2 regions of the Bradyrhizobium sp. A11 genome follow, and region 1 is predicted to be linked to the other one. Evidence: riboswitches for the same ligand, from Rfam matches in the RefSeq annotation. Region 1 holds a riboswitch; the other holds the start of a gene.

What was found. Region 1 has a riboswitch for cobalamin ahead of WI560_RS10855 (TonB-dependent receptor). Riboswitches for the same ligand answer to the same signal wherever they lie in the genome.
Region 2: it holds a riboswitch for cobalamin, as region 1 does, so the genes downstream of both, WI560_RS14605 (TonB-dependent receptor) here and WI560_RS10855 (TonB-dependent receptor) in region 1, are expected to answer to the same signal.

The regions. Positions count from the first base shown of each region.
Region 1 is NZ_CP149509.1:2,357,902-2,366,392, reverse strand. It holds gene WI560_RS10870 (ABC transporter permease) at 1-567, opposite strand, end outside; gene WI560_RS10865 (ABC transporter substrate-binding protein) at 585-2,186, opposite strand; gene WI560_RS10860 (PepSY domain-containing protein) at 2,365-3,789, opposite strand; gene WI560_RS10855 (TonB-dependent receptor) at 3,802-6,159, opposite strand; cobalamin riboswitch at 6,274-6,477, opposite strand; gene WI560_RS10850 (histidine phosphatase family protein) at 6,552-7,124, shown strand; gene cobT (nicotinate-nucleotide--dimethylbenzimidazole phosphoribosyltransferase) at 7,117-8,169, opposite strand; gene cobF (precorrin-6A synthase (deacetylating)) at 8,180-8,491, opposite strand, start outside.
Region 2 is NZ_CP149509.1:3,163,650-3,172,140, reverse strand. It holds gene WI560_RS14605 (TonB-dependent receptor) at 245-2,482, opposite strand; cobalamin riboswitch at 2,596-2,810, opposite strand; gene WI560_RS14600 (hypothetical protein) at 2,850-3,113, opposite strand; gene WI560_RS14595 (hypothetical protein) at 3,212-3,421, opposite strand; gene WI560_RS14590 (hypothetical protein) at 3,586-3,762, opposite strand; gene WI560_RS14585 (adenylate/guanylate cyclase domain-containing protein) at 3,869-5,605, opposite strand; gene WI560_RS14580 (transglycosylase SLT domain-containing protein) at 5,922-8,117, shown strand.

The sequences.
Region 1 (8,491 bases):
GCCGAGCGCGATCGCCGGCAGGATCAGGTTTTCCAGCCACGGCCAGAAGCCTGAGCTGAGCGGCGTGTAGCCTTGCACGGGCAGCCATTCGAGCTCGAGTGCGAAGATGTAGGCGAGCATGTAGCCGACCACGAAGACCGGCAGCGAGAAGCCGAACACGGCAAAGCCCATGATGACGCGGTCGATCAGGCTGCCCGCCTTCCACGCCGCCACCACGCCGAGCGGCACCGCCACCACGATCGTGAGCAGCAGCGTGACGATCATCAGCGACAGCGTCGGTCCGAGGCGCTGCCCGATCATCGCCGACACCGGCAGATTGGTGAAGATCGAGGTGCCGAGGTCGCCGTGCAGGATGCGCCAGACCCAGCTTCCGAACTGGATCAGGAACGGCCGGTCCAGACCGAGGCTCTGGCGGATGCGCTCCACATCCTCCGGACTTGCCTGGTCGCCCGCGATCACCACGGCGGGGTCACCCGGCGCGATGTAGAGCAGGCTGAACACGAACAGCGCGACGATCGCCATGACCGGCAGGGTCGCGACGATGCGACGGAGGATGTAGGAGAGCATCTGGCTTCAGCGCAGCATCATGCGGATTTCGACACGCCCCAGAAGAACGGCAGCGGTCCCTTGGTGATGCCGGAGACGTTCTTGCGCCATGCCGTATAGGTCAGGAAGAAGCCGGTCGGCGCGTAGACGACATCCTCGAGTGCCGCCTTGTTGACCTTGCCGATCGCGGCCTTTTCCTCCTCGACATTCTTGGCCTCGAACCAGCCCGTGATCTCCTTCTCGGTGTTCGGGCTGTTGGGCCAGCCGAACCAGGCCTTGTCGCCGTTGGCGCGGATGGCCGTGTAGGCGGCGGGCGTGATGCAGTCGGCGCCTGCGTGCCAGCTGTGGAACATGTTCCAGCCGCCCTGCCCCGGCGGCGTCTTCGCCGCACGGCGGGAGCCGACCGTGCCCCAATCGGTCGCGACGAAGTCGACATTCATGCCGAGCTTCTTGAGGAGGTCGGCCGTGACGTCGCCTTGCGCCTTCGTGATCGGCTGGTCCTGCGCGACCAGGCACGTCACCGGCTGGCCGGAATAGCCGCTCTCGGCGAGCAGCTTCTTGGCGGCGTCGAGATCGCGCTTGCCCTTGAGGATCTCGCCGCCCAGCTCGTTGTAAACAGGCGTGTCAGGCGTGAAGAAGCCGGGCAGCGGCTTCCACAGCGCGTTATCGTCGCCGACGATCGCGCGCATGTAGTCTTCCTGGTTCATCGCCATCAGCACAGCGCGCCGCGCGCGCACATCGTTGAACGGCGCGAACAGATGGTTCATGCGGAACGAACCGATATTGCCGAGGGGATCGCCGATATCGACGCTGATGTTCTTGTTCTTCTTAAGCACGGGCACGAGATCGGCGATCGGGTTCTCCCACCAATCGACCTCGCCGTTCTGCAGGGCGGCCGCGGCGGTGGCCGGATCCGGCATCACGATCCACTCCACGCGATCGACCATCATCTGCTTGCCACCGGCGAGCCAGGATGCCTTCTCCTGGCGCGGCACGTAATCGGCGAACTTCTCGAACACGGCCTTGGCGCCCGGCACCCATTCGCCCTTGGCGAACTTCATGGGACCCGAGCCGACATATTCTGTGATCTGCTTGAAGGGGTCGGTCTTGGCAATGCGCTCGGGCATGATGAAGGAGCACGGCGCGTTGTTCTTGGCCAGCGCATAGAGCATTTTCGGGAAGGGCTGCTTCAAGACCCATTTGAAGGTGCGGTCGTCGACGGCCGTCAGCTCCTGCTGGATCGCGATGATCATCAGGCCCATCGGATCGCGCGCCGCCCAGCGCGACAGGCTCGCGACCACGTCCTTGGCCAGCACCGGCTCGCCGTCATGGAACTTGAGACCGGGGCGCAAGCGGAACGTCCAGATCCTGCCGTCGTCGGACGTCTCCTCGGACTCGACCATCTGGCGCTGCGGCTGGAGCGAGGAATCGATGCCGTAAAGCGTGTCCCAGACCAGCGCGGCGGCATTACGCACGACATATTGCGTGCCCCAGATCGGATCGAAATTGGCGAGATTGGCCTGGGGCACGAAGCGCAGCGTGCGGACCGATGCGCCCTGCGCGATGGCCGGAGCCGAGAGGCCGGTCAATGCCAGACCGCCCGCGCCAGCCAGTCCCTTCAATACGGTCCTGCGATCCATGAAGTCCTCCCAGTAATGCCGTGATTGCCGGCCATCGTTGGCCAAAGGCAGGTGAAACCAGAGCTCATTGGCAAGCAAATGGTATGCCACTAACTGGCCCTTCGCCAGCAGGATCTCATTGCGATCTGGGCCACCCCGGCATGCGCAGCACGTCGAGATCGCGGCTGGTTCGCGTGGGTCAGGTCATCAGAGAGAGCCGCAAGCGCCGCCAGCCGATCACGACGCCGGTCAGGGAGAACACCAAACCCAGCGCACAGAACCCGACGATGAGAACATCGCGCAGAAACGGATGCGTCATCAGAACCGGAAAATCGAGGGTGTGGAGCGCGCTGTAGAACCAGCGATAGGCGCGCCGCGAGGCATCCAGCCGTTGCAGCACCTGGCCGCCGGCACCGTCGATGTCGAACCAGAGATCGCCGCAGCGGACGCGATAGACGGGGGCTCCGGCGACGGCCGATCGCGCGGGATAGTCGTCGTTTCCGGCAAGGACCGACAGCGTACCGCATCCAGTAGCAAGTCGCGCCGCGAGCCCTCCGACCTCGCGCGCAGTCAGAAATTCCGCGCGGGAGGCATCCCCTGCCATGGCCAAGGTCTGGACGCCGAGGGCAGAGCGATCGCGGCGATAAAGTTGGCCGCCAAAGGCGAACCATTCAACCTCGCGGACCGACGACGCTATCGGCTGTCGATCGAATGACGGAGCCGCCGTCCAGCCCGGGGCCGCGTTCATCACGCCGGCCTCGGTGGGGCTCAGCTCCCCGCGCGAGAACAGCCGGCCGTGATCCATCGAAAGCCAGCCGCTGAAGATCCAGGTCAACACGAAGACCGTTGCTGCAAGGCCAACGAGGTGATGCAGCGCATGCCAGCCGCGGTAGGGTGTCGAGATCCGGCGATCTCGCATCCTGATCCGTACCATCCCGAGCACCGCGCCCAGCGCAGCCGCGAGCAAGGCCAGCAGCGACAGCGTCCAGACGACGCGGTCCCATAGCGACCAATTGCTCCGCAGAACCGTGGGGTAGATCCAGTGCAGCACAGCGCCGGCCCAATTCCAGCCGCGCTCGCCTCGCGTCGTATCGAGGACGACCTCGCCGGTGCGCGACGAGACATAGATCTCCGTTCCCGCGGCATCGCCGAGCGCGATGTGAAACAAGGGTCGATGGCGGTCGAGGCCGTTCGGCACGCTCCACTGATCGTAATCCGCCAGTGCCACGATCCCGGCCCGCGCGGCATCGAGCCCGCGGCGGCGGGCGTGATCCTGCGCGATGGCGAGCACGAGATCGGCGGAGATCAAAGCTGCATCCTGCCCGTCGGCGGCACGAACCGCACGGACGCGCGATGGGCCCGACACGATATAGACCGATCCGCCGCGCCGCTCGACCAACCGCACGCGCGTGGCATCGATGATTCCGCTCGCGGCGACGGCGTCGGCGACCGAGATCCTCGTCTCCGCATGCTGCACCGGCGCGAGGCCGGCAAAGCGCTCCGCTTCCGTCAACGACGGAAACGGAACGAAGTGCATCACGATGCCGGTCGAAAACCACATCGCGAACAGCAGGCAGAACGCGATTCCAAGCCAGCGATGCAACAGGACGACCGCGCCCATCATGCGGTCAGCGTCCTACCATTTGAACGCCGCCGAGAGCTCGTAGGTGCGCGGTGCGCCGAGCAGGATCTGGTCGGGATAGAACGGATCGCCCCAGATCGCATAGCGCCTGTCGGTGATGTTGCGGACGCGGAAGGTCAGGCGGGCCTGGTCGACCGCACCAAACACCGTCTTGGGGATGTCGACGAAGGCATAGACGTCGGCGACGGTGTAGGCCTTCATCGTCACGACATTGGCATCGGTGTTGTAGCGGTCGCCGACATGGCGGCCGGTGATGCCGAGCTCCACCGGCCAGGGCGTGAAGAAACGCCAGGAGGCGCCGGCATTGGCGACGATCCGCGGGACGTTCGGCGGCGTGTTGCCGGAGAACGAGCCGCCGGCGAAATTATAGTCGGCATAGCGCGCATCGACATAGGCGATGTTGCCCCAGAGCCGCAGCGGCTCGATCGGACGCAACGACGCCGCAAGCTCGACGCCCTTGGACTCCTGCCGCCCGGCGATGTTGAGCGCCTGCCCGCCGGCCGCGGCATAGACGTTCTTGCGCACGATGTCGTAGGCCGAGAACGACCACTCCGCCCTGTTGTCCCAGAACAGATGTTTGACGCCGGTCTCATAGGTGCGCGCGGTGGTGAGGTCCAATGGCTGGGTCGGCGAGAGCAGGAAGATGTTGTTGGCCGACACGTCAGCGCCGGTGGCGTACTGGCTGAAGAAAGTCAGTCCGGGCACGGCCTCCCAGGTGTAGCCGACGCGTCCTGTCACAGGCGCCCAGTCCTTGGTGTACGGGAAGCCCGCTTTCACGACCCCGGCGGAGTCGGTCGAGTTGCGATCGAGCCCGATATGCTCGAGGCGCAGGCCGCCAATCAGCGCGAAGTTATGCGTCAGCTTCAGCCGGTCCTCGAACGACAGAGCTTCGTTGTCGATCCGCGCCGTCTGTTGCTGCGTCGTCAGCAAGCCGTAGAAGCCGCGGTTGGGATCGACCAGCGAGACGGAATCGCCGGGGAAGTTTGCCGCGCCCGGCCTGACGAAATCGAGATAGCTCGACGACAATGTCGTGACCAGCCGATTGTCGAAGCCTGCGATGTCAGTGTCCCAGATCAGGTCGGTGATGTTGCCGACGAGACGCTGGCTGTGTGCGACGTAGAAGCGCTCGCGATCGACCAGGTTCGTTGCCGAATTGAACGCCTCGACCTCGTTGTTGAACCAGCTGCGTTCCGCTCCATAGCCATAGGCCTGGCTTTTCAGCGTGAGATCGGGCGCGAGCTTCAGCTCGAAGCCACCGCGCAACCAGACTTCCTGCGCGACATTGCGGTTGTCGAGGACGTTGTAGTTGGTGTTGAAGGTGCGGTCGTCGATGGTGACCGCGCCGAGATTGGTCTTGTTGTAGTTCGAGACGTAATTGCCCGAAACGATCTCGCTCGTCGCATGCGAGCCGCTATAAGCGATCGGCACCAGCGGCGCGCCCCAATAGGCCTTGCCACGATCCTCGCGGTACTCGATCGCACCCCAGACCTTGAGGCTGTCGGAGACGCGGTAGTTGAGCTGTCCGGACACATCCAGCATCCTGGTGTTGGTGTCGTCGGCAAAGCCGTTGAGCGTGGCGCGGCTGACGTCGAAGCGGTAGTCGAGGCCCTGAACGTTGGTGCTGCCGCCCGAGCCATAATGCGCGCGGAACGAGTTCAGGGAATCCCAGGAGAAGTCGGCTTCGTTCCGGATCGGTCCGGTGTGCGGCTGCCTGGTGACGAAATTGATCGCGCCGCCGGCTGCGCCCTCGCCCGAGATCAGCGAGGCCGGGCCTTTCAGGAATTCAACGGCCTCCAGATTGGCGGTGTCCATGATCCGCGAGGTCATGTTCTGCGGGCCGATCTTGATGCCGTTGTAGAGCGTGTTGATCTGGCTGTTGGTGAAGCCGCGCATCGAGAAGGCGGAAGGCTCCGCGGGATTGTCGCCGGAGGTGACGCCGACGGCGCCCTGGGCGACGTCGGAGACGGTGCGGTAGCCCTGCTCGCGCATGGTCTCGGCCGAGATCACCTCGACGGTCGCGGGCGTCTGCCGCACTGTCAGGCCGAGCCGCGAGGCGCTTTCGGCCACCGCGTTGGTGTTGAGCGGCGTCGGCGCCGTCGCAGCCGGGGCGACGGGCTTGGGCGCTGTGGATGCGGCGGCAGGCCTGCGCGCCGCCGCGCGGCGCGGGCTTTGCGCCTCCCGGCCGGTTGACCTGGCCGGTTTGCGGGATTGGGCCGGCGACACCTCGACCGGCGGCAGCGGTTCGCGAACCTGCTGCGCCTGTGCGGCGGGCAGATCGAGCACGGCCAAGGATGTGAGGGCGGCGGCGGCAAGCAGGACGCGGCGTGGTCGTAAGATGCAAACAGGAGACACGGCACAGAACCTCGGTATGACGTCAGTGGCACGTCACAGCGAACGAGGTCTCACCTTTGGCCTTGCAGCCGTCCGATGAAGCCGAATGTCTGTACTCCCCGACCGACATCTTCGCGTGTGACCACGGCTGACGGCAGGTCTCCTGGCTCGCGGGTCATCACCACTTCGTCGCCTTCCCGGGACCGAGGACCCAGTGGCGTCTGACGAAGGACTATCCGCTCACAGTTGCGGGGGCAGCCACGGCATTGGGGGACAACGTCCCCGCACCGCATTCCCTTTTCATCCCCTCTCGGGGAAACCGTCGCGAGCATCTAGGATTACCATCACAACGGAGTCAATGTGCCAGTTGCGGCGTTACTGCCACAGCGAACAACTTCCTTGGAGATGAGAGCATGGAAGGCGAGACCTTCCTCTGGCTGATACGGCACGCGCCGGTCGATGGCGTCAAAGGAACGATCCATGCCGCCGATGCGCCGGCCGATCTCCGCGATCGCGCGCAATTGGAGGCGCTGCGGCAGCGCCTGCCACAGGACGCTGCGAGCTACGCCAGCCCGTCGCGGCGCACGGTCGAGACGGCGCGTGCGCTGGGGCTCGAACCGGAGCAGGTCAGCGAATTCCGCGAACAGGATTTCGGCGACTGGACCGGCCATCGGCACGACGAGCTCGCTGCCGCCGGCGGCGCGGCCTATGCGCAGTTCTGGGACGATCCGGCCGGTGGACGGCCGCCGGGCGGCGAAAGCTTTGCGGATCAGGTCGCGCGCGTGCGGCTCGGTCTGTCGCGGATCGCAGCGGGACCCGCCACGCTGGTCGTGCATTCCGGCACCATCCGCGCCGCGCTATGCATCGCGCTCGATCTGACGCCGCAGGCCGCCTTGCGCTTCGTGATCGAGCCGCTGTCGCTGACCCGGATCGATCGGCTCGCGGCCGGCTGGCGCGTCGTCTCGGTGAACCAACGGATCAGCTAGGCCTGTCAGGCACATTGGCCTCTGCAAAGGTCGCCATGCCGTTGTGGAGCGCGCAGGCCGACCGCACCAGCGGCAGCGCGATGGCGGCACCCGATCCCTCCCCGAGCCTGAGATCGAGGCTGATCAGCGGCTGCACGTTCAAAGCGCGCAGCACCAGGCGATGGCCCTGCTCGGCCGATTGGTGCGACGGCAGCAGATAGGGCTCACATGACGGGTTCAGCCGCTCCGCTGCAAGCGCTGCAACCGAAACGATGAAGCCATCGATCAGCACGGGGATGCGGCGCTGCGCGGCCGCGATGATCGCGCCCGAGATAGCGGCGATTTCGAGCCCGCCGACGGCACACAGGATCTTCTCCGGCGCCGCGCCCGCAACGCCCTGACGTGCAATCGCCGCATCGATCATGCGCGCCTTGTGCGCCCGGCCGGCCGCATCGATGCCGGTGCCGCCGCCCGCGATCTCCTCGGCGCTGATGCCGAGCAGGCTCGCCGCGATCGCCGCCGACGTCGTGGTGTTGCCGATGCCCATCTCTCCGAAGATCAACAGATCGGGCTGGCTGGCCTCCGCCCGCGCAACCGCACGCCGGCCGGCCTCGAAGGCAAACGCCAGCTCCGCAGGCAGGAGGGCGGCCTCCACGCTGAAATCGCGGGTGCCGTGGCGCGGCTTGTCGGTGACGATGCCCGTCATCTCCTCACTGGCCAGCGTGCCGGCATCGACCACCTCCAGGCGCGAGCCAAGCTCGCGCGCCAGCACCGAGATCGCAGCACCGCCGGAGGCAAAATTCGCCATCATCGCGATGGTCACTTGTTGCGGATAGGCCGAGACGCCCTGCGCGACGATGCCGTGGTCGCCCGCGAAGACGATGATCGGCACGCGCGCCGCGCGCGGCTGCTCGGTCGCTTGCAAACCGGCGAGCTCGATCGCGAGCTGCTCGAGCCGGCCGAGCGCGCCGGTCGGCTTCGTCAGCTGCGCCTGACGCGCGATCGCCGCCTCGCGATGAAGCGCGGAGATCGCGGGGCAGTTCCGGGTGACCCATTCGGGGAGCATGCTGCCTCGCTTAACGCCTGCGCTTGAGAATATAGCTGTCCATGATCCAGCCATGCCGCGCGCGCGCTTCCTGCCGTGCCGCGACGATGCGCCGGCCGGTTTCGGCGAGGGCGCCGGACATGATGATCTGATCGGGCATGCCGAGATAGGCGCCCCAATAGATGTGAATTCCTGCCGGATCCAACGATTCGAATGCCGTGCCGCCGTCGAGCATCACCACCACGGTGTCGACGCCTTGCGGCCAGCCGCCTTCGCGCAGGCGTCGCCCGGTCGTGACCAGGAACGGCTCGCCGATGTCGTTGAGCGGCAGCGCATGGGCCGC
Region 2 (8,491 bases), 810 kb from region 1:
CCTCTCGTGCCGACGCTGCCGCGTCCACCGCAAGCCCGGCTCGCGATCAAGACGACCTCGAGATCGCCCCTCCTGGATGAGCCGGGATGGGCGACACATACGCCATTTCCGAATTTCGGTAAAGTGGAATCTTTTCACGCGGGTGGATTGACAGGGCGCGACACAGGTCACCTGGCCCGCTCCGTCATCCCGTGAGCATGTGAATCCATTCGCCTTCCGCGATTCCTGCGTCTGTGCGTCCAAGTCAGAACGTGGCGCCGGCCTTGAGCAGATAGGTACGGCCGGGCAGCGGATAGGCACTGAAGCGGCCGTCCGTGAAGGTGCTGGCGATGGCGTAGTCGTAGTAGAGCGCATTCAGCAAATTGTTGACGCCGAAGGACCAGAAGTAGCGCTCAACCTGGCCGCTGAGCTTGAGGTCGATCGTGCCGCCGGCCGGGATCGGCTTCTGGGTGCCCGCCTGGTCGTTGTCCATGCGCCGCTCGCTCCAGAAGCGCGCGGTGGCATCGAGCACCAGGTAGTTCTGCCAGATGTTCCAGCTGACACCCGCACTCGCCGTATAGCGCGACACCAGCGGCACGTCGTTGCCGGCCCAGGCGCCTTCGCGGAAGACCGCGCGGGTATAGGTCACGCCGGAGCGCAGCAGCAGGGCGTCGTTGACGCGATAGGACAGACTGGTCTCCGAGCCGTAGCGCCGAGTCGGGTCGAGATTGGTGTTGTAGAACAGGACCGGGTTGAAATGGACCTCGTTGGTGAGGTCCATCAGATAGAGACTGCTCTGCAGCTGCAGACCGCCGCCCTTGATGCGCAGACCGCCCTCGATGTCCTGCGAGGTCTGGGTCTTGAGCTGGAACGTTTGCGGGATCGCGGCGAAAGTCAGGGGATCGAAGGACGGCCCCGAGGACAGGCGCTCGTCGACGTCAGGCGTGCGGAACGCGCGCGCGGCGCGAGCGAACAGCGAGACCACGTCGTTGAGACGATGCTCGGCTCCGAGATGCAGCGCGTATTGGGTCTCGTCGTTCGTCAGCGGCAGCGCACCGATATCGGCGTTGAACGGCGCCGCCGCGTCGAAATTGTCGCGTGCCGCAAGACGGACGTTCTGCATCCGCACGCCGTAGGAGACGTCGGTCGTGGGCAGCACGCCCAATGTGTGCTGGAAATAACCTGCGACCGTCTGCTGCCTCAGGTCGTAATTGTGCCAGGCGGCGAGCCCCTGCCCGGCGCCGCGGTTCTGCTCGAAGCTCGCATCGTAATAATCGATGCCGGTCAGCAGCTGCGACGGCAGGCCGAGCAGCAGGCTCTTCACGCTGAGCCGCGGCGTGATCGACCAATTCGTCAGTTGGGACTCGACATAAGTCGAGGTGAAGAAGGCCGGAACCGGCGTCGGGCTGGAGAAGAACGCACTCTGCTGCTTCTTGTCGCGCACACCGCCGTCGACGATGAGATCGACGCCATTGACCAGGGTCCTGGTAAACCCGGCCGTCGCGCTGAAGCCCTGCTGGTTGGCGGCATTGAACGGCGTGCTGGTGCCTCGGCGGTTGGTCCTGAGCTCGTCGAGGCCGATCGAGGGATCGACGGTGCGGCCGCCCGGCAGCCGCAGTTCCTGATTGTCGCCGGTGACGGTGAGAAACGCGCTCAGGCCTGGCGTGGTGTAGTTGAGATTGCCGACGCCGTTTTGCTGGGAATAGCGATTGTTGTCGCGATAGCCGTCGGTCCTGACGGCATTGCCGTAGAACGAGGTCGACCATGGCCCGGAATTGAGCGCGGTCGAGACGTTGCCGAGTTTGGTGTTGAACGAGCCGAAGCCGGCCTCGATGCGCGCAGTCACGGGCGGTCCGCCGGCGCCGGTCTTGGTGACGATGTTGATCACGCCGCCGACCGCGTTGTCGCCGTAGAGCACCGCGCCGGAATTGCCGCGCGTGATCTCGATGCGCTCGATGGAATTGAGCGGGATGGTGGAGAGGTCCACCTGCGCCATGTCGACGTCGTTGAGCCGCCGGCCGTTGACCAGCACCAGCGTGTTGGCGGTGGCAAAGGCGCCGAAGCCGCGCAGGTCCACGCTGGTCTTGGCGCCGATCTGGCCGCCATAGAACGTCGTGATCTGGGCTCCCGGCACCTGCGTGGCGATGATCTCGGCAAGCGCCTGCGACGGCGAATGCGCGATATCCGCGGCCGTGATCACGGTCGTGGCGGCCCCGACGATACCGCCGCCGCCGGCGACAGCCTCCGAGCCCGAGCCGGATGAGCCGGTGCCATCGCCTGGCGGCGCAACGTTCGCGGTGCGTCGCGGCCGCGTCGCCTCGCCCTCACCGGTCGCCCTCGCCCGCGTGCGGTTCTGATCGGCGGGCTTGCTCACCTCGATCGGCGGCAATTGCTCGGCAAGCCCCTGCTGGGCGAAGGCGGAGGATAGATCGAGCGAATGGAGCGAGACGGACGCGAGCAGGCCGGCGCTGAGGCGCCGGGCGGCAGAAACGAGACGGGACATTGTTGTAACCTCGGTATGACGTCAGTGGCACGTCACAGCGAACGAGGTTTCACGGCAGAGCGGCGGACTGCTCCGATGAAGCCAATGTCTGTACTCCCCGACCGACATCTTCGCGTGTGACCACGGCTGACGGCAGGTCTCCTGGCTCGCGGGTCGTGACCTTGCGTCGCCTTCCCAGGACCGAGATTCCCAGTGGCACAGGACGAAAGATTCACCGCTTACAGTTGCGGGGGCAGCCGTGGCGTTGGCATAGATCCCGGCATTGGGACATCCCGCACCACATTCCCTTTTGATCTCCGTGAGGAGAACCGTCGCCGGCCATTTACGTGTCGCCCCGGCAGCGTGTCAATCGACCGTTGGGCGGCGCTCAGGTCCGTCCGCGCGGACGTTGCGCCTGGGCCCAGGCGGCCGTGACATCGCGTGGCGGAACATCGACGCGCTTGACCGGGGTCAGTTCGCCGGAGGCCGAGACGATCGCGGTTTCCTCGCGGCGGCAGCGCGTGCAGACGAACCCGACCTCATGCGGAGACGCCGACCAGCTCGACCGCTTCACATTGGCGGCCATCGGCCAGGCCTCGCAATGCGAGCACGACACCAGAAATCGACCGGGATCGAGCATACCCATTTCCATCGGACTCCACGTCCTGCCGCCTCTTCAATGATTAACCCAAGTGAATCGTTCCGGTGCCCAAGCACCGCCGGTTGCGCGAGGCAGCTCCGGGGCAGCCGTCAGCGCGCGCCCTTGAGGGTGCAGGAGGTCGAGCAGGTGACGGTCGTGCCGCGATCGCATGCCTTGCAGGCGTTGACGCACTGGTTCATGTCGCGGGGATTGTAGCTGTAGTTCCGCAAGGGACAGGGCGGCGTCGAGCCGGTGATGTCCTGCTCCTGATCGCAGGCCGCCGTCATGAGCGCGATGATGATCACGGCAACGAGGCGCATGGGATGCCCCTGTCAGGCATGGCAAACAGGCATGGCAAATCACGTTCACGGGATACGCTGCATTGCAACGAACCCCGGCCTTCCCACCACGGGCATCACCTATCAGCGACGCCCGCATGCCATCAGGATGCGCGCCAAACCTTAAGAACGGATTGCAGCCGGCCTCAGGCCGCAGCCTCGGTCGCGATCGCCTGCCGCATGTCGACCGCCAACTGACGGTATTGCTCCGAAAGCTTCAGATAGAACTCGCGCTTGCTGCCATCGGTGGCGAGCTTGGCGATCAGCTCGCATTCGGCGGTGAGCGTCTCAAACCGTTCCAGCCTGTCCTGAAGTTCTGGCATCGGCGTGTCCCCATCAAACGCCTCAAGGACATTCAACCTAAGCCCGGGAAATAGGTCACGGCGAACATCGTTATCGAGCAGAAGCAATTTTTCCGGTGCGGGCAGCCTATTTGCTGTCGAGCCGCCAGGCACCGTCCCATGCCTCGTCGGGCGGGCTCGCCTCGAGCTGCGCGATGCGGCCGAGCATCGTGCGCGAGGGCCCGTCACCGGGAACGGCTTCGAGGGCCGCGTTGAATGCAGCGCGCGCCGCATCGAAGCGCCTGATACGATAGGCGGCAAGCGCCTCGGCATAGTGCGTGCGCAGGCTGGCTTGCGCATCGGTGAGCGCGCCCGCCCTCGCCATCACCTCGAAGATCGGCTGCGGCGCGCTCTGGCCGGCGACCGCCAGGCGATCGATCTCGCGCAGCTCGAGCCGCGATCCGATCGCCTCTGCGGTGGCCTGCGAGATTAGGATGCGGGTGCCGTAGACCTTGTTGACCGCTTCCAGCCGCGAGGCCAGGTTCACGGCATCGCCCATCACGGTGAAGCTCATCATCAGCTCGGAGCCGATGCTGCCGGTCAGCACCTCGCCGGTGGCGATGCCGATCCGCAAATCGCACGGCGCGGGCATGGCGCGGATGCCGAGCAGGTCGGGCAGCTGCCGCTGGAGCGCGGGCACCTGATCGGCCATCTCGATCGCCGCAATGCCGGCCAGGAGGGCCTGCTCGTCGTCCTCGATGAAGGGCGGCCCCCAATAGGACATGATGGCATCGCCGATATACTTGTCGATGATGCCGCGATTGTTCCTGACGGGTGCGGACATCACCGTGAAATAGTGGTTCATCACCTTGACGAGGCCGCGCGGCGTCATCCCCTCGCTCATCGAGGTGAAGCCGCTCATGTCGCAGAACATGATGGTCATGACCCGGCGCTCGCCGTCGATCGCGACCTCCGGCCGGTCGATCAGCCCCTGCACCACCTTGGGATCGATGTAGCGGCCAAAGGTCTCGCGGATGCGCTCGTTGTGCCGGAGCTGCTCGGTCATGCGGTTGAAGGCCGCGGCGAGCTCGCCGATCTCGTCCTGGGTGGAGACGGTGATGGTCTTGTCGAAGCGGCCTGCCTCGACCTCGCGGGTGCCGGCGAGCAGCAGCCGCACCGGGCGGGTGATGCCGCTGGACACCATCAGCGCAAAGACGAAGCCGACGACAGCCGCGAGCAGCGTCACCAGGCCCGAGACGACGATCGCCTGATGCTGGCGGCCGATCACCTGCGACGTCGAGAAGAAGACCTGCGTCAGCATGTCGGCGCGGATCGCATCGACCTTGCGGTTGAACTGGTCGCGCACCACGTCGATGTGCTCCAGCGTGCCGCGGGCCTCCGTCATCTGCCTGGCATCGACCTGCTTGAGCAGCTTCGCATGGTCCTCGTTCAGGTCGCGGCGCAGCTCGGTGACGGCGGTCTCGATGCGGATATCGATCCGTCCCAGCGCGGCATTGTCGGAATAGGTCCTGGGGTCGTCGATGATCGCGTTGATGAGCTTGCGTGCGGCCTCGGCGCCCTCCTCGATCTTGCGGTCGGATTCCTCGAAATCGCGAAGCCGCGCCGCATAGGCCTGCTCGTCCGATGGCGCCTCCATCTTGGTCATGACCATCCGCCGCAGCGCCAGCGCGCGCTCCAGCGAGTGGATGTTGGCGCGGGCCAGATGGCTGTAGGCCGGGATGTAGCGATTGGTCAGCTCGTCCAGCAGGATGCCGACCTGGCTCGACATCACCATCGACAGGATCGAGGTGACCAGCATCAGGACGATCAGTCCGAGGGCGATGCCGACGATCTTGTGCCGGATCGACTGGTTGAAAATCGGCATAGGTGCGGGCAAAGGCCAAAAGGATGGAAGGAGGGAACTCCATACACCCATCCGGCTACGGGAACACGCGCAATCTGGTTCCTTCCGGCGCCTTGAACCGCCCTCACCGTCGCGCAGGCCCGGATCGTTAACAAAGATTAAAGGGGCCAGCGCCTCAGTTCCCGGAGTTCCCGCAGCACATCCGTATTTCGCCGCATTGTTGCGACAGCGTGAGGAATGCAAGACGATGCCGTGGCATCGTATCCGGTATCTTGATTCTCAAGGCGCATGTCGTCGCGGACCTTGGTTTGTGGTGGTTTCGCAGGGGGACCATGGAATGAACCAGTGCCTACGCTCGCTCGCGTGTGTCGTTGCCGTGGCCGCATTGGCTCTCGTTCCCACCGGGCTGGCGGCAAAAAGCAGTCACAGATCGTCCACGCCGAAGAAGACGCATGAGGCGAAAGCCGGCAAGCAGCGTCACGCCGCGGCGAAGTCCTCGGCGAAGTCGCGCCACGGCAAGCATGCCGAAGCCAAGCGCAAGTCGAAGACCATCGACAAGCCTTCCAGCAAACCGGCGTTGCCGCCGCTGACCGGCGACCTCGCCGCGCTGAAGGACGTGATCGACCTCACGCGCAAGGGCAAGGGCGAGGATGCCAGCGCGGCGCGCGAGCGCATTGCCGATCCCGCCGGGCAGAAGCTCGCGGACTGGTTCATGCTGCGCCATTCCGAGAGCACGGCGAATTTCAAGCGCTACGCCGCGTTCCTCGCGGCCAATCCGGACTGGCCGAGCCGCACGCTGCTGCGCCGCCGTGCCGAGGCGCGGCTGTGGCAGGAGAAGAGCGACGCGGCCACCGTGCACAAATTCACCATGGACAGGCCGATCAGCGCCAAGGGCAAGTTCGCGCTCGCCCGCGTGCTGCGCGCTGAAGGCGATACCGACCGGGCCGCGCATCTGGTGCGCGAGGCCTGGCGCACGGACGAATTGTCCGAGCGCAGCGAGCAGGATTCCTACGACGCGTTCGGAGATCTCCTCACCGCGGACGATCATCGCGCCCGCATGGACAAGCGGCTCGGTGCCAAGGACTACGCGGCTGCGCGGCGCGCCGCGAAACGGCTCGGCGAGGACGCGCTCGCGATCGTCAAGGCCTGCGCAGCCGTAACCGGCAAGGCCAGCAAGGCCAAGGATTATCTCGAGGACGTGCCGGGCGAAGCGCGGCGCGATCTCGGCTATGTGCTATGCCGCGCCCAATGGCATCTCCAGAACGATCGCATCGACGATGCCGCCGAGGTGATCCTGGCCGCCGCGCCCGAGACCATGGCGGCGCAGGACACCGATGCCTGGTGGCGCGAGCGGCGCATGCTTGCACGCAAGCTGCTCGACCAGGGCAAGTTCAAAACCGCCTATGACGTGGTGCGCACGGCCGCGGTGCCGGACAAGGAAGTCTATCGCGTCGACTATCATTTCATGTGCGGCTGGATCGCGTTGCGCTTTCTCGATGATCCCAGGACGGCGATGGTGCACTTCGTCACGGTCGACGAGGGCTCGGCCAATCCGATCGCGCTGTCGCGCGCCCATTACTGGCGCGGCCGCGCCGCCGAGGCGATGGGTGCCGTGGCCGATGCGCGCATGAGCTATCGGGCGGCCTCGCGCTATCCGACCGCCTATTACGGCCAGCTGGCGCGCGCCAAGCTCGGCCTCGACCGCGTCGAGCTGCGAGCGCCCGCGCATGTCCTGGCCGCCGCCGATACGCCGCCCGCGGACGAGCGCGTGCGCGCCGCCGACATGCTCTACGGCATCGGCGAGCGCGACCTGGTGTTCTATTACGCCGAGGACTTTGCCAAGGAGAGCACCGACGTCGCCGCGCTCGAAGCGCTGGGCGAGCTCGCCCGGCGTCGCAACGATGCCCGCGTGATGCTGGAGGTCGGCAAGACGGCGCTGGCGCGCGGGCTCGCGCTCGACCATTACGCCTTTCCCACCATCGGTATCCCCGAGCACAAGCAGGTCGCGCCCGCGATCGATACCAGCGTGATCTATTCGGTGGCGCGCACCGAGAGCTCGTTCGAGCAGCGCGACAAGTCGCATGCCAACGCGGTCGGGCTGATGCAGGTGACGCCGGTAGCGGGACGCGACACCGCAAAGCGCTTCGGCCTGACTTACGATTGGGACAGGATGGTCTCCGATCCCGTCTACAACACGCAGATGGGCGCCGCCGAGCTCAGCGCGCTGTTCTCGGAATATCGCGGCAACCAGATCATGACCTTCGCCGGCTACAATGCCGGCCGCGGCCGCGTTCGCGACTGGGTGCAGGCGCGTGGCGACCCCCGGGATCCCAAGGTCGACCCGGTCGACTGGGTCGAGCGCATCCCGCTGTCGGAGACGCGCAACTACGTCCAGCGCGTGATCGAGAACGTGCTGGTCTATCGCGCGCGGTTCGAGGATAGCAGCATGGTCGCCGGCAAGAGCGACGAACGCGTCGTGACGCACGAGGCCGGAGCAACGGCACCCGTAGCGGCCGCAGCGCCCGCTCCCTAGTCGACGCCGCCGGGGCTGGACACGGGCGCCTGCAAGGTTGCGTCGCTGCGGCTTCCACGCGAGTGCAGTCGCGCAGCTAGATCTCTCCTCCTTCCGTTGCGATCCGATCGCGACCGTCCAAGTGGGCGCCGGTCGAGGCTCTTGCGAAGGTCCAGATAAATATCGTGCAGCTCCAGCACGAGACGGCAGTCATGACCGCCAACATCTCGATGATGTTGCCGGCGACGACCTCGAGGCTCGCCGTGGCCGGCTCTGTCAGCCACCCCGACCAATACATCGACCTCCTCACGAGTTCGCCTCGCCGGTAGCAATCGTGGTCACAGTAACGGAGCTTTGTCTGCACATGCCGGACATAGCCGGACCGGATCGACCGC